2 regions of the Halorhodospira sp. 9628 genome follow, and region 2 is predicted to be linked to the other one. Evidence: predicted binding sites of a transcription regulator. Region 2 holds the regulator's gene; the other holds the start of a gene.
What was found. The regulator sigma-54, encoded in region 2, starts transcription at its own class of promoters, with help from an activator protein. The targets are predictions, from matches to a motif close to TGGCANGNTNCNTGCTT.
Positions count from the first base shown of each region.

Region 1 (7,668 bases), on a different contig from region 2:
GAGCTGGCTGCGTGGAACCCGCGGGACTACGCAACCGATCGGCACGCCACCGTGGACGACCGGCCCTACGGCGGTGGTCCCGGCATGGTGATGAAGGTGGAGCCGCTGCGCCGGGTCATCCAAGCGGCTCGGGCAGCGGATCCGCGCCCGGCCCGGGTGATTCACCTCAGCCCCCAGGGGGCGCGGCTGGATCAGGACGGGGTGGCGCGCCTGGCGGCCCGCGAGCGGGTGATCTACCTCTGTGGCCGCTACGAGGGCATCGACGAGCGGCTGCTCGAGGCCGAGGTGGACGAGGAGCTGTCCATCGGCGACTACGTACTCAGCGGCGGCGAGCTCGCCGCCATGGTCGCCATCGACGCCACTACGCGGCTGGTCCCGGGGGCGCTCGGGCACGAGGACTCGGCGGCCGAGGACTCCTTCGCCACCGGGCTGCTCGACCATCCGCACTACACCCGCCCGGAGGTCTACGAAGGGCAGGGGGTGCCGGAGGTGCTGCGCTCCGGGGATCACGGGGCGGTGGATACCTGGCGGCTCAAGCAGGCCCTGGGGCGGACGTGGCTGCGCCGCCCGGATCTGCTCGCCGGGCGGGAGCTGGACGAGCGGCAGCGCCGCTTGCTGGATGAATTCATCGTCGAGCACCGCGCAGGGGCGCGGGCCGGCAACGATCACGAAGAAACGTAGAACCGAGGGGAATCGTCATGAACGTCATCGACGAACTGGAGCGCGAGCAGATCGAGGCGTGCAAGCACACGGTGCCGGAGTTCGCCCCGGGCGACACCGTGCTGGTGCAGGTGTGGGTGCGTGAGGGCGGTCGCGAGCGCGTCCAGCCCTTCGAGGGTGTCGTCATCGCCAAGCGCAAGCGCGGCCTGAACTCCTCGTTCACCCTGCGCAAGACCTCGCACGGCGAGGGCGTCGAGCGGGTCTTCCAGACCTACAGCCCGCAGATCGAGAGCATCAAGGTCAAGCGCCGCGGCGACGTGCGCCAGGCCAAGCTCTACCACCTGCGCGAGCTCAGCGGCAAGGCGGCGCGCATCAAGGAGAAGATCAACTAAGGGCTTCGATTGCCCGGCTCATCCGGCTGGCGGCGGGCTCGTGGGCGGTATCGCGCACGGACTCCGCCGCCCGCTCCGGATTGTCCAGGATCCGTTCCCGGGTCTCCTCGGCCAGGGCGCGGGCTTCCTCCCGATCTCGTGGCACCTCGCCGGTGGCCGAATCCGGCCCCGAGGCGTTGACCGCCACCGGGTCGCTGGCGCGCACCGACTCCGCATCCCGGTTGCCGGCCGCCTCGGTGCGCTCCTCCCGGATCCGTTCCGTCCCCGTTGTCTCCCCGTCCCGTTCCGGGCGCAGGGCCTCCTGGCGACGCTGCTCGGCAGCGTGCTCGGCGTGGTGGGGGCGGATCGCTTCGTGGCTGGCCGTGGCAGGGTCGATCTCGGTCATGGCTGCCTCCGTCGTTCCATCCCCTGAAGATAGCACGCGGGCCGCGGCCCGGTTCGGAGGTTGCCGGAGCGGGTATTGTCAGGCGCGCGTGATGCGCCGGGAGCGGTCGCTGGCGGTGTAGCCGCCGTGGGTGCCGTAGGTGAGTTCATCGGCCCGCTCGTGGGCGCCGGTGGCCAGGTCGAGCAGGCGCCGGGTATGGTCGAGGTTGCGGTGGATGAGGCGGCCGTTGGCCTCGTTGCGGGCCTGGATGGTGCGCAGCAACTGCTCCAGCTCGCCCCAGGCGGAGCGCAGCGACTCCGGTGCAGTACGCAACACCGCCCGCACGCCAGCGGTCCCCGGCGGATAGCCGGCTTCGGTGAGAACCCGCCGCAGCTGCTGCTCGGCCTCTTCCAGGGCCTCGACCTGGGCGCCCTTGCGGCGCAGGAGTTCGTCGAAGCCGTTCAGGTCCCGGTCGATCAGTTGCCGGGCCTCGGCCTCGAGGGTGGCGGCGAGTTCCCCGGCGCGCGCCTGGCAGCGCTCGACGCGCACGGCCAGGCGCTGCGCCAGCTCCGCGTCCAGCGTCTGGCGCGGAAAGCGGTCAGAGCGGCCGTGCTCCGCCGGCGTCATCACGACTCGACCAGCGCCTCAAGCTCAGCGAACTTCTTGGCGACTTTCTCGGCGTCCACCGGGTAGTCGCCGTTGGCGATCCGCTCCTTGATGGCTTCGACCCGATCCCGGTCGACTTCCGGGGTTTGGTCGATGCGTTCGCGGACCGTCTGCAGTCGTTCCGAGGTCTCGGCCTCGTCGGCGCCGCCTGCGCCCCGGGGCGGGGCGTTCGACGCCTCGTCGGCGCCGCCGCTCTTCGGGCCCTTGCCCGGCTGGGCGGTCGCGGGTCCGACGGGGCGCGGACCCCCTCCTTCGATCGGATTGGACATCGGGCTCTCCTCAAAACCTTTCCTATGCGGGCTGCAGCGCCGCTCCCTGGCCTGCATGGACCCGTGCTATCCGTATTTATCGGCGGCCCGGGCAGGAACTTGAGTCCTGGTTCCGGTTACTGTGACCCAGGTTGCCACTGACGGCAACTCCCGCCGCCTGCGGCCTAATCGCCGACCCGGACCTGGCCCTCGCCGACGACCCGTGCCTGGATCTCCCGTCCGGAGTCCAGGTTCTCCACCCGGATCCGGTCGCCTTTCTGGCCGTGCTCCAGGGCGCGGCCACGGCTGCTGATCTGGATGGCATCGCCCCGGCCGGCGGCGATGGTGACCCGGTCGTTGCGCTCGACCAGCGTCGGGGGCTGCACGTGGTTGCCGGTCACGGCCACCCCCTCGCGCAGGCTCCGGCGTACCTCCTGGCCGACCAGATCGCCGGCGTCGCGGTAGAACTCGCCGCGGACCCGGCGCGCATCCCGCGTAGCGGTGCGCAGATCCGCCGCCGCGAGCCGCTGTCCGCGGCGCAAGCTGCGTGCGGCCACCACCATCTCCGTCTTCAAGGTGGTTTCCATGCGCACGTAAACGGTCCAGGGTGCCTCTCCGCTGCAGCGCACCCCCACGGTACCGGCTTGGTGGGGGCTGCGCCCGCGGGGGATGAACCCCTCCAGCTCGCCGTCACACGCACGCAGTTTCAACCGGCCGTCCACCCCGCGGGCCTCGACCTCCACCTCGTCGTACTCGCCGGCCAGCGCCTCGCGCAGGAACACCTCCGCCGTCTCACGGATGGCCTCCGGCGACTGGGTGCTGGCCTGCGCCGCCGCCGGGGCCAGGGCCGTCAGCGCCAACAATACGACGGCCAGGCGCCAGGCGGGCGACGGTCGCGCACTGCGCCCGACCCTGCGGGCGGGGGTGGCGCCGGCGGGTCTGCTCATCGGTCCGCGCGCAACCTCCATTCGGTTGGTGATCCTCCGGAGAAATATGCAAAGGGTGTGCCGCGGCGTCGGCCGCTTTCCCTGATCCGGCTACCGGATTAACATGACGCCAACGGGCGGGGGCCAGCCCCCGGGACGCACGCCGATAAGGGAGCCGTCAGCGATGGCCGGAATCATGAGCTCCGTCGACCAGCGGACCCAGCTGGCTGGCCATAACCGCATGGAGCTGCTGCTGTTCCGTTTCGAGGGGCGGCAGCGCTACGGGATCAACGTGTTCAAGGTCCGCGAGGTCATACCGGCCCCGGAGCTCAGTTACGTGCCGCATGCCCATCCGGCCTCCCTCGGCATCGCCTACGTCCGCGGCCACACCCTCTCGGTGCTCGATCTGAGCTACGCCACCGGCAACGGCGCCATCACCAAGGAAGAAGGCAACTACATCATCGTCACCGAGTACAACCGTCAGGTCCAGGGGTTCCTGGTCGGCGGGGTGGACCGGATCGTCAACATCAACTGGCAGGACGTGCTGCCGCCGCCGAGCGGGGGCAGCGCCGGCAGCTACCTGACCGCCGTGGCGCGCTACGACGGGCAGATGATCCAGATCGTCGACGTCGAGAAGGTCCTCGCCGAGGTTCAGCGTGCCGGCGGCGCCGATCCGGAGGTCACCGAGGGCGGTGGCGTGGATCACGCCGAGGGCTCCGAGGCTTACAAGGTCCTGGTGGTGGACGACTCGGCGGTCGCCCGGGGGCAGATCAAGCGCACGCTCGAGGAGATCGGTGTGCGCGTGGTCACCAAGAACAACGGCCGCGAGGCGCTGGAGCAGCTGCGCACCTGGAAGGATCAGGATCCCTCCGGGCTCGACGATCTGCTGATGGTGGTCTCGGACATCGAGATGCCGGTGCTCGACGGCTACACCCTGACCCGATCGATCCGGCAGGATCCGGGGCTTGCCGGGGTCCACGTCCTGCTCCACTCCTCGCTCAGCGGTGTCTTCAACACCGAGATGGTGCGTCGCGTGGGGGCCGACGAGTTCCTGGCCAAGTTCCACTCCCGGGAGTTGGCCGAGCGGGTCGGCGCCCGGCTGGCCGAGCGAGGGGGATGAGCATGCAAGGAGGACGGTTTGGCCGCGCTTTCCGTGGGTGAAGAGGAGTACCAGGCGTTCGCACGGTTCCTGGAGCGCGCCTGCGGGATCGTCCTTGGGCCGAGCAAGCAGTACCTGGTGGCCAGCCGGCTCGGGCCGCTGCTCGAGGCCGAGCGCATCCCGGATCTGGCCACCCTTGTCCAGCGGCTCGAGCAGCGCCCCACCGCCGATCTCAAGGGGCGGGTTATCGAGGCGATGACCACCAACGAGACCCAGTGGTTCCGCGACCGCTTCCCCTTCGACGTCCTGCGTCGGCACCTGCTCCCCGAGATGGAGCGCCGCCGCGTCTGGCCGGTGCGCATCTGGTCCGCGGCCTGCTCCTCCGGGCAGGAGGCGTACTCGATCAGCATGACCGTCGACGAGTACAACGACAGCGGCGGGCGTATGGAGGCCGAGATCCTCGGGACCGACATCTCCACCGCGATGGTCGAGGAGGCGCGGCGGGGGCGTTATACCGCCAACGTGGCGCGCCGCGGGCTGGCGCCGGAACGCCAGCAGCGGTTCTTCGATGCCGTCGGCGAGAACACCTGGGAGGTCAAGCCCGCCGTGCGCCGGCGGACCAGCTTCCGCGTCCACAACCTGCTGGAGAGCTACGCCGGTCTGGGTCGATTCGACATCGTTTACTGCCGCAACGTGCTCATCTACTTCGGCTGGGACTCGCGGCGGGATATCGTCCAGCGCATCGCCGAGGTGACCCGCCCGGGCGGGTACCTGATCGTCGGGGCGTCGGAGTCCCTCGCCCGGCATTCCGACGAGTTCGAGCTGGTCCGCCTCGATGGCGGTGTGGTCTACCGGCGCCGCGGCTGACGGACAGACCCTGCCGCCGGGCGGCAAGCGCTTGCCGCCCGTTGCCGCCTTCTTCCGGCTTAGTCGTTGATCCGCCAACCCCGCGTGCCTGGCACGCGATCTGCATAAAGGTCCCGTGAACGAACACCACGGGAGCCCGCCATGCGGATCGGCTTCGATCAGGCCTTCTCGGTACCCGAGCAGGCCATGCGCCTGCGCGGCGAGCGGCACGAGCTGCTCGCCTCGAACATCGCCAACGCGGACACGCCCGGCTACAAGGCCCGGGACATGGACTTTCGCGAGGCCATGCGCCAGGCCAGCGAACCGCAGCCGCAGCCGTTGCAGGCGACGCATGCGCAGCACGTGCAACCGCCGCCGTCATCCACCATGGCGGCAGGCGATCCGAAATCTTTATACCGGGAGCCCCACGCCGCCTCGCTCGACGGCAACACCGTCGAGATGCACGTCGAGCAGGCCAAGTTCGCCGAGAACGCCGTGAACTACCAGGCCGCCGTGGACTTCCTCAACGGCCGGATCCAGAAGCTCACCGGCGCCATCCGAGGGGAGTAAGCGAACATGTCCTTGATGCACGCCATCGACGTCGCCGGCACCGGGATGAACGCCCAGCAGCTGCGCCTGAACACCGTGGCCAGCAACCTGGCCAACGCCGAGACGGTCGCCTCCAGCCCCGAGGAGGCGTACCGCGCCCGGCAGCCGGTTTTCGCCGCGGCGCTCCACCAGGCCCAGGGCGGCTATCCGCAGGGTGGCGGACCGCAGCCGGCGCAAACCCCCGGCTGGGCCGAATCCGGCGGGCCGGTGGATCGGGTCAGCCCGGTGAGCTTCCAGCGTCAGTTCTTTGGCGGCGAGCCCGCCGGTGTGCCGGCGGCCGGCGACCCCTGGGCCAGCCCGTCGCCCAGCGTGCCGGTCTTCATGCCGGGGGTGGTGGAGAGCGACGCCGAGATTGAGCCGCTGTACAAGCCGCACCATCCGCAGGCGGATGACGACGGCTACGTCTACCGCTCCAACGTGAACTCCGTCGAGGAGATGACCAACATGATCTCCGCCTCGCGGTCGTTCCAGAACAATGTCGAAGTCATGAACACCTCGCGGGATCTCATGCTCGAGACCCTGCGCCTCGGCCGCTGAATCCGGGAGGAGCGACCATGCTCGATCCGAGCCAATTGATGGGCGGGGCCGCCGGTGGCGGCCAGAAGGCCCCCAAACCGCCGAACGCCGGTGACGGCGGATCCGGTAAGCCGGGCGGCGGGGCCACGCAGGGCGTCGCCGAGGGTGTGCAGGCGGCGCAGAAGGCGGCCGAGAAGCCCGTGGGCAGTGGCCCCGCCGGCGGTTCGCGCGGCGAGCCGTCCGGTTCGGTCGCCCGGTCGGGCTATGAGGCGCTGCCCGAGGATCTGCGCAGCATCCCCGACGAGAAGGACGACGGCGACCCGCAGAGCATCGGCCACGAGGACTTCCTGGAGCTGATGATGGTCCAGCTCGAGAACCAGGATCCGACCGACCCGCAGGACACCGAGCAGATGATGGGGCAGATCGCCCAGTTCACCACGGCCTCGGGGATCGAGCAGCTGCAGTCGGACTTCCGCGAGTTCTTCGAGCACATGCGCTCGGATCAGTCGCTGCGCGCCTCGCAGCTGGTCGGCCGTGAGGTGGTCACCGAGAGCCGCGAGGCCTATCTGCCCGAGGATGGGGAGATGGAGGCGCTGCTCCAGCTCGAGCGCTCGGCCCCCAATCTGACCGTCGAGATCGAGAACGAGGCCGGAGAGCGGGTCCATCGTGAGCAGCTTGGCGAGATGGAAGAGGGCGAACACCCCTTCACCTGGGACGGTACCGACAACGACGGCCAGCGCATGCCCCAGGGCACGTACCAGGTCAACGCCTACGTTGAGGACGGTGATGAGCGCGAGCCGGTGCCCACCCTGGTGGGTGCGCCGGTGACCAGTGTCTCGGTGGGGATGGACGGCCGGCCGCCGGAGCTCAGCGTGGCCGGGCTCGGTGAGATGTCGCTATCCGACGTCAAGCGCATCCGATAAGACGAACAAGAGCAGCGGGGATCGAGGAGATCAGCCATGTCATTCAACATCTCGCTAACCGGGATCAACTCCGCCTCCAAGGACCTGGAGACCACCAGCAACAACCTGGCCAACGCCGGCACTACGGGCTTCAAGGAGTCGCGGGCGGAGTTCAACGACCTCTTCGCCATGGGCCCGATGGGCATCCCGCAGCTGGCCGTGGGGCAGGGGTCGCGGCTGGCCAACGTCGGCCAGATGTTCAGCCAGGGGTCCTTCGAGTTCACCGAGCGCAGCCTGGATCTGGGTATCGAGGGGCGCGGCTTCTTCCGCCTTGAGGACGACGGCGAGGTCAGCTACACCCGGGCCGGTCAGTTCGAGGTGGATCGCGACGGCTACATCGTCAACAACACCGGCAAGCGCCTGACCGGCTTCCAGACCGA
Region 1 is NZ_JAJNRF010000004.1:139,107-146,774, reverse strand. It holds gene trmD (tRNA (guanosine(37)-N1)-methyltransferase TrmD) at 1-681, shown strand, start outside; gene rplS (50S ribosomal protein L19) at 699-1,052, shown strand; gene LRG10_RS06240 (hypothetical protein) at 1,045-1,437, opposite strand; gene LRG10_RS06235 (flagella synthesis protein FlgN) at 1,516-2,043, opposite strand; gene flgM (flagellar biosynthesis anti-sigma factor FlgM) at 2,043-2,351, opposite strand; gene flgA (flagellar basal body P-ring formation chaperone FlgA) at 2,516-3,277, opposite strand; gene LRG10_RS06220 (chemotaxis protein CheV) at 3,441-4,376, shown strand; gene LRG10_RS06215 (protein-glutamate O-methyltransferase CheR) at 4,395-5,222, shown strand; gene flgB (flagellar basal body rod protein FlgB) at 5,364-5,771, shown strand; gene flgC (flagellar basal body rod protein FlgC) at 5,778-6,347, shown strand; gene LRG10_RS06200 (flagellar hook assembly protein FlgD) at 6,365-7,249, shown strand; gene flgE (flagellar hook protein FlgE) at 7,286-7,668, shown strand, end outside.
Region 1: flgA (flagellar basal body P-ring formation chaperone FlgA) is a predicted target of sigma-54. The motif match lies at 3,324-3,340, and genes of this name have one in related genera.

Region 2 (7,668 bases):
GCAGGCCGCCGACATTGTCGAACTTGGCCGTAACGTGGTAGCCGGGCGGCTGGCGCAGCTCGGTCAGGCCGCTGACCTGCAGGGCCAGGACCATCATCGCCGCCAGGCCGATGGCCACGAACACCCCGACCCAGATCTCCACGAGCCGCTGACTCATACCCTTGCTCCGTCAGTCGAACATCAGTGCGGTGAGCAGGAAGTCGAGCCCGAGCACCGCCAGCGAGGCGTGCACCACACCGAGGGTCGTCGCCCGGCTGACGCCACTGGAGGTCGGCACCGCCATGTACCCCTTGTGCAGAGCGATCCAACCGACCAGAAAGCCGAAGACGACGCTCTTGATCACGCCGTTCAAGATATCATCCTGAATGGTGACGGCGTTCTGCATGTTGGACCAGAATGCCCCGCCATCCACTCCAACCATGCCCACCGCCACCAGATAGCCGCCGAAAACGCCCACGGCACTGAACACGGCGGCAAGCAGCGGCACCGCCAGCAGGGCGGCGAAAAAGCGCGGCGCCAGGATGCGTCGCTCCGGGTCCACCGCCATCATCTCCATGCTCGAGAGCTGCTCGGTGGCCTTCATCAGCCCCACTTCGGCGGTCAGCGACGAGCCGGCCCGCCCGGCGAAGAGAAGCGCAGTGACCACCGGGCCAAGCTCGCGGACCAGCGACAGGGCGACCATCGTGCCCACCGCCTCGGTGGCCCCAAAGTCCGACAGGGTGTAGTACCCCTGCAGGCCGAGCACCATGCCGACGAACAGCGCCGAGACCAGGATGATCACCAGCGACAACACGCCCACGGCGTAGATCTGTTCGACGAGCAACCGCGGACGCACCACCACCTCGGGAGCGGCCCGCAGGATCCGCCCCATCAGCAGCACCGCCTCACCCAGGCCACGCAGCCCGTTCAGGGTCCGCTGCCCCAACGCCTGGAACAGACCGGTCATCGCCGCCCCCCGCCGATCAGCTCGTCGGCCAGCCCGGGCGCCGGATAGTGGAACGGCACCGGCCCGTCCGGCCGGGCATCAATGAACTGGCGCAGCGACTCCGACTGCGCCTCCTGCAGGGCCGCCGGGGTGCCCTCGGCGATGACCGCCCCGTCGGCCAGTACGTAGACGTAATCCGCGATGGCCAGGGTCTCCTGGACGTCGTGGGAAACCACCACCGAGGTCAGGCCGAGGACATCGTTGAGCCGCCGAATCAGGTCCACCAGCACCCCCATGGTGATCGGGTCCTGGCCGGCGAAGGGCTCGTCGTACATCACCATCGCCGGATCCATGGCGATGGCCCGGGCCAGGGCCACCCGCCGGGCCATGCCGCCGGAGAGCTCCGCCGGCATCAGCTCCCGGGCGCCACGCAGCCCCACCGCCTCGAGCTTGAGCAGAACCAGGGTCTCGAGCAGGGATTCGGGGAGCCGGGTGTGCTCACGCAGCGGGAAAGCCACATTCTCGAAGACTGACAGGTGGGTGAACAGCGCCCCGCTCTGGAACAGCACCCCCATGCGCCGACGCAGGCGATAAAGCGCCTGGCGACCGAGGCGGGGCACCTCCTCGCCCATGACCTCCACCGAGCCGGCCCCGGGCCGGAGCTGACCGCCCAGCACGCGCAGGAGGGTGGTTTTGCCCGTGCCACTCGGGCCCATGATGGCGGTCACCCGACCCCGCCGGATGTCGAGGTCCACGCCATCGAAGATCGCCCGGCCGCCGCGCTCGACCCGCAGGCCACGCACCCGCGCCAAGATCTCGTCGCCGGTGTCTGCGACGCCCATCAGCCTACTCGGTTCTGGAAAAGGGACCGGCAGTATCCATCCCCGCGCCGGGGTGGTCAATTCTGCCCCGGGGGTTGTCCGATCCGGCGAACAGATGTCGTAGAATGGACGGATGACGCCCATGCGCACCCTGATCGAACGGCACCAAGGCGCCCCGGAAGAAGGCGACGAGCGACTCCGAGCCCTCGGTCGCGCCGTCCTGCAGCTCGAGGCCGATGCCGTCGCTGCCCTCGGCGAGCGCATCGACCAGCCTTTCAGCGAAGCGTGCCGGCACATGCTCGCCTGCCGTGGACGGGTGATCGTCACCGGGATGGGCAAGTCCGGGCACATCGGCTCGAAGATGGCCGCCACCCTGGCGAGCACCGGGACACCGGCATTCTTTGTCCACCCCGGCGAGGCCAGCCACGGCGACCTGGGCATGGTCACCCCCGACGATGTGGTCATCGCGCTGTCGAACTCCGGCGAGACCGACGAGCTCACCGCCATCCTGCCGCTGATCAAGCGCCTCGGGGTGCCGCTGATCGCCCTCACCGGACGTCCGGAGTCGACCCTGGCCCGGGCTGCCTCGGTCCACCTGAACGTCGGCGTCGAACAGGAGGCCTGCCCTCTCGGGCTGGCGCCCACGGCAAGCACGACGGCCACCCTGGCCATGGGCGACGCCCTCGCCGTCGCACTGCTCGATGCGCGCGGCTTCACCGCCGAGGACTTTGCCCGTTCGCACCCCGGCGGCAAACTCGGACGCCGGCTGCTGCTCCATATCGAGGACATCATGCAGACCGGCGAGCGCATCCCCCGCGTCGCCCCCGGAACTGCTCTCCGTGACGCCCTGCTGGAGATCAGCCGCAAGGGGTTGGGCATGACCGCCATCGTCGACGAGGAGCAGCGGGTGCTGGGCATCTTCACCGACGGCGACCTGCGCCGGACCCTGGACCGCGGGGCCGACATCCACCAGACCCCCATCGAGGCGGTGATGAGCCTGAGCCCGCAGACCGCGTCACCGGATCTGCTCGCCGCCGAGGCCGCCGAGCGCATGGAGCGCCACCGCATCAATGCCCTGCTGGTCACCGACGCCGAGGACCGGCTGGTGGGCGCCCTGAACATGCACGACCTGCTGCGCGCCGGAGTCGTATGAGCACCACCCCGCCCCGCCCCTACTGCGACGCACCCACGCCGGACGTCCTGCGCCGGGCCGAGCCGGTGCGCCTCGCCCTGTTCGACGTCGATGGCGTCCTTACCGACGGGACCGTCTTCGTCGGCGGCAGCGGTGAGCCGCTGCAGGCGTTCCACATCCACGACGGGAAGGGGCTGCGCATGCTCCAGGACGCCGGTATCGAGGTGGGCTGGATCACCGCCCGCGGGGGGCACTCGGTCATGCGCCGGGCCGAGGAGCTCGGGGTCCGCCACGTCCTGCGTGGCCGCTCGGACAAGGGCGACGCCCTGACCGAGGTGGCCGAGCGCCTCGGGCTCGCCCCGGAGGCGTGCGCCTACACCGGTGACGACCTGATCGACCTGCCGGCGATCCGCCGGGCCGGTTTCGGGGTCGCCGTGGCCGACGGCCACCCCCAGCTGCACGCCCAGGCCGACTGGGTCACTGCACGCCCCGGGGGGCGCGGCGCCGTGCGCGAGGTGGCCGAGCTGATCCTGCACGCCCAGGGCCACCTTGAACCGATGCTGCGCCGGGCGGAAGGCTGAGCCATGCGCCGCGGCTCCCTCTACCCCCTAGCAGCCCTCGCCCTGACCGTCCTCCTCGGTCTGCTGCTTACCCGCGACCCGGCGCCGCCGGCCCCGGAGACCGCTGCCCCTCCCGAAGAGCGCCCGGACTTCTTCCTCGAGGGGTTTACCATGGTTGATTTCGACGAGCAGGGGCAGCGCCGTGCGGCCCTTTCCGGGCGCACCGGCGAGCACTTCCCCGGCCGCGGCGAGCTCGAGATCATCGACCCCGACCTACGCATGCGCTCTCGCGACGGCGTCCTCTGGGAGGCCCGCGCCCCCTTCGGCATCGCCGAACGCGAGGGCGGGGAAGTCCGCCTGTTCGAAGAGGTGGACATCCGTCGTCCGGCCCAGCAGGCGCGTCCGCCGCTGGATATCAACACCCACAACCTGCTGGTGGACCTGCGCGCCGGCGAGGCGCGCACCGTCGAGGCGGTCACCGCTCGCGAGCCGGCCGGCACCCTGCACGGAACCGGGATGACCCTGGATTACCGCGCGGATCGCCTGCGCCTGCACGCCGACGTCCGGGGGTCGTATGGAGCGTACTGACGTCGCCAGCCGTATCCGCGTGGGACTGCTCGTCGCCGCGACCCTGCTCGCCGCTGCCCTGCCGGCAACGGCCGTGGGCCAGCGCGACGAGGCACCGATCGAACTGGAGGCCGACCGGGTGGATGTCGACGCGGTCGCCGGAGTCAGCGTCTACGAGGGCGACGCCGTGCTCACGCGGGGCGAGATGCGCATCACCGGGGATCGCATGGAGGTCTACACCGACGAGGACGGCGACCTGAGCCACGTCTACGTCGACGGCACGCCGGCCACCTACCGCGACCACCCCGAGAACCAGCCTCGCCCCGTGCATGCCGAGGCGAAACGCATGGAGTACTACTCCCGCGGTCCCGAACGTGCCCATTTCCAGGGCGATGCACATCTCTGGCAGGGGGATGATCAAGTCACCGCCGAGACCATCGACGTCGACCTGGAGGGGCAGGTCATGAAGGCCCGCGGCGCCGAGGGGCAGCGGGCGCGGACCATCCTGTATCCGGCACGGCGCGAGGAGGAATGACCCGTTGGTGACGCTGCGCGCGGAGGGGCTGAGCAAGCGCTATCGCGGCCGCACCGTGGTCAACGGCGCGGGGCTGGAGGTCGCCGACGGTGAGATCGTCGGCCTGCTCGGCCCCAACGGGGCCGGCAAGACCACGTGCTTTTACATGGTCGTCGGCCTGGTGCAGGCCGACGAGGGGCGAATCACCCTGGAAGGCGACGACCTCACCCGGTTGCCCATTCACGCCCGGGCCCGATTGGGCATCGGCTACCTCCCCCAGGAACCCTCGGTCTTTCGTAAACTGAGCGTTGCGGATAACGTACGGGCCATCCTGCAGCTGCGCGACGACCTGGACGGCACTGAGCGCGAGCAGGAGCTGGATCGCCTGCTCGAGGAGTTCGGCGTGACCCACGTGCGCGACTCCCCGGGGATCGCCCTGTCCGGGGGCGAGCGCCGGCGCGTGGAGATCGCCCGCGCCCTCGCGGCGAATCCGCGGTTCATACTGCTTGATGAGCCATTCGCCGGGGTCGACCCCATCTCGGTGGGCGAGATCCAGCGGATCGTCCGCCAGCTGGCGCAACGGGGTATCGGCGTGCTGATCACCGACCATAACGTGCGCGAGACGCTGGGCATCGTGCAACGCGCCTACATCCTCAGTGACGGCGAGGTGCTGGCCGCCGGGGACGCCGAGAGCGTGCTGGCCAACCCGCGGGTACGCGAGGTGTACCTGGGCGAGGACTTCCGCCTGTGAGTGACGGACTACGGATGCTTCAAGCACAACGGACACGGCCATGAAGCAGTCGCTTCAGCTACGCATCGGTCAGCAGCTGACCATGACCCCGCAGCTGCAGCAGGCCATCCGGCTGCTGCAGCTCTCCAGCCTGGAGCTGCGCACCGAGATCCAGCAGGCCCTGGAGTCGAACTTCATGCTCGAGCTCGATGAGGAGGCCGAGCCCGGGCAGGAGCAGGAGCAGCAGGAAACGGAACCCCACGAGGACGAGGCACCGGCCAGCGAACCCGCCGGCGAGGACATCCCCGAAGACCTGCCCCTGGACACCTCCTGGGACGACATCTACGACGGCAGCACGGCACTGAGCGCCCCCGGCGACGAGGGTGCGCAGCGCGACACCCTCGACAACCGGCCGGCCGCCTCCGACAGCCTCCAGCAGCACCTGCACGCGCAGATCGAGCTCGAGGCCTTCTCCGCCCGGGAGCGCTCCATCGCCGAGGTCATCGTCGACGCCGTCGGCGACGACGGCTACCTGACCCAGAGCACCGAGGATCTGCTGGCCGGCTGTCCGGCCGACGAGCAAGTCAGCGCCGAGGAGCTAGAGGCGGTCCTGCAGCGTGTCCAGCGGCTCGACCCGACCGGCGTTGCCGCCCGCGACCCTCAGGAAGCGCTGTGCGTCCAGCTCGAGCAGCTTCCCGAGGACACGCCCTGGCGTGCGGAGGCGCAGCACGCCCTCCTCCACCACCTGGAGCTCATCGCCGAACGCCGCCATGACGACCTGGGCCGCGCCCTGGGGGTCGGCGAAGATGCCCTCGGCGGCATCCTCGGTCTGATCCAGAGCCTCGATCCACGCCCGGGCTCGCAGATCAGCGACACAACCCCGGACTACATCATCCCCGATGTCCTCGTCGTGCGCCGCGACGGCGTCTGGCAGGTGGAACTCAACGGCGAGACCGCCCCCCGCTTGCGCGTCAACGCGTATTACGCCAGCCTGATCCGCAGAGCGGACCGCAGCGCGGACAACCACTGCCTCCGCAACCATCTCCAAGAGGCGCGCTGGCTGATCAAGAGCCTGCGCAGCAGGAACGAGACCTTGCTGAAAGTGGCCAGCGCCATCGTAGAGCGGCAACAGGGGTTCCTCGACCACGGCGAGGAGGCGATGCAACCACTGGTTCTGCGCGAGATCGCCGAGGCGGTGGAGATGCACGAGTCCACCATCTCCCGCATCACCACCAACAAGTACATGCACACCCCGCGGGGCACCTTCGAGTTCAAGTACTTTTTCTCGAGCCACGTGCAGACCAGCGACGGCGGAGAGGCTTCGGCGACGGCGATCCGGGCGCGGATCCGCCGGCTGATCGCCGAGGAGGATCGGGCAAAACCGCTGAGTGACAGCGCGATTGCGCGTATCCTTCATGAGGAGGGGATCCAGGTGGCGCGTCGGACGGTCGCCAAGTACCGGGAGTCCCTGTCCATCGCATCGTCGGCGGAGCGCAGGGAGGCCCGGGGGCGCTGAGGCCCCCGGCTCCGCCGGCGGCAAAGGGGTTCAGGAGGCGGTATGCAGATCAAGCTCAGTGGGCATCATGTCGAGATCACCCCGGCCCTCCGGGCGCATGTGAACGAGAAGATGCAACGCATCCAGCGCCACTTCGACCACGTCATCGATACCGAGGTGATCCTCACGGTGGAGAAGAAGCAGCAGAAGGCCGAGTCGGTCATCCACATCGGGGGTGGCGGCGGGCGCGTTTTTGCCGATGCCATCGAGGAGGATCTCTATGCAGCCATTGACGTGCTCGTGGACAAGCTTGACCGTCAGGTCCTGAAACACAAAGAGAAGGCCGTCGATCAGCGACGGCAGGGCGCGTCCCTCAAGGCCAGCCTTTAAGGCGGCGGGACGCGGTTCAGCGGGCCAGCCGATCGGACACTCCATGGACATCGAGCAACTCATCACGCCGGAACGTGTTCGCTGCGAGAGCGGCATCGAGGACAAGGAGCAGGTGCTCCTGCGCATAGGCGAGCTGATCGGGGCCAGCGGCGACGGCCTCGACGCCCGGGAGATCAGCAACCGGTTGCTGGCCCGTGAGCGACTGGGCAGCACGGGCCTGGGGCACGGCGTCGCCGTGCCCCACGCCCGCATCGACGGGATCGACCGCGCCATCGGGGCCCTCATCCGCCTGGACCGGGGCATCGATTTCGACGCCTTCGACAAGGCACCGGTGGACCTGCTCTTCGCCCTCGTCGTACCCGAGCACTTCACCGACGAGCACCTGCAGATCCTCGCCAGCCTTGCCGAGATGTTCAGCGACAGCAGCCTGTGCGAGCGGCTGCGCCGCTCCTCGGACGGGGACGAGCTGCAGATGGCCCTGCGCGAATGGCAGTCGCACGCCGACCCATCGTGAACGCGGCCGGGAACCGGCCG
Region 2 is NZ_JAJNRF010000006.1:10,347-18,014, forward strand. It holds gene mlaD (outer membrane lipid asymmetry maintenance protein MlaD) at 1-157, opposite strand, end outside; gene mlaE (lipid asymmetry maintenance ABC transporter permease subunit MlaE) at 170-946, opposite strand; gene LRG10_RS07545 (ABC transporter ATP-binding protein) at 943-1,767, opposite strand; gene LRG10_RS07550 (KpsF/GutQ family sugar-phosphate isomerase) at 1,880-2,899, shown strand; gene LRG10_RS07555 (HAD family hydrolase) at 2,896-3,459, shown strand; gene lptC (LPS export ABC transporter periplasmic protein LptC) at 3,463-4,026, shown strand; gene lptA (lipopolysaccharide transport periplasmic protein LptA) at 4,013-4,540, shown strand; gene lptB (LPS export ABC transporter ATP-binding protein) at 4,545-5,270, shown strand; gene LRG10_RS07575 (RNA polymerase factor sigma-54) at 5,311-6,765, shown strand; gene hpf (ribosome hibernation-promoting factor, HPF/YfiA family) at 6,808-7,134, shown strand; gene LRG10_RS07585 (PTS sugar transporter subunit IIA) at 7,178-7,648, shown strand; gene LRG10_RS07590 (HPr kinase/phosphorylase) at 7,621-7,668, shown strand, end outside.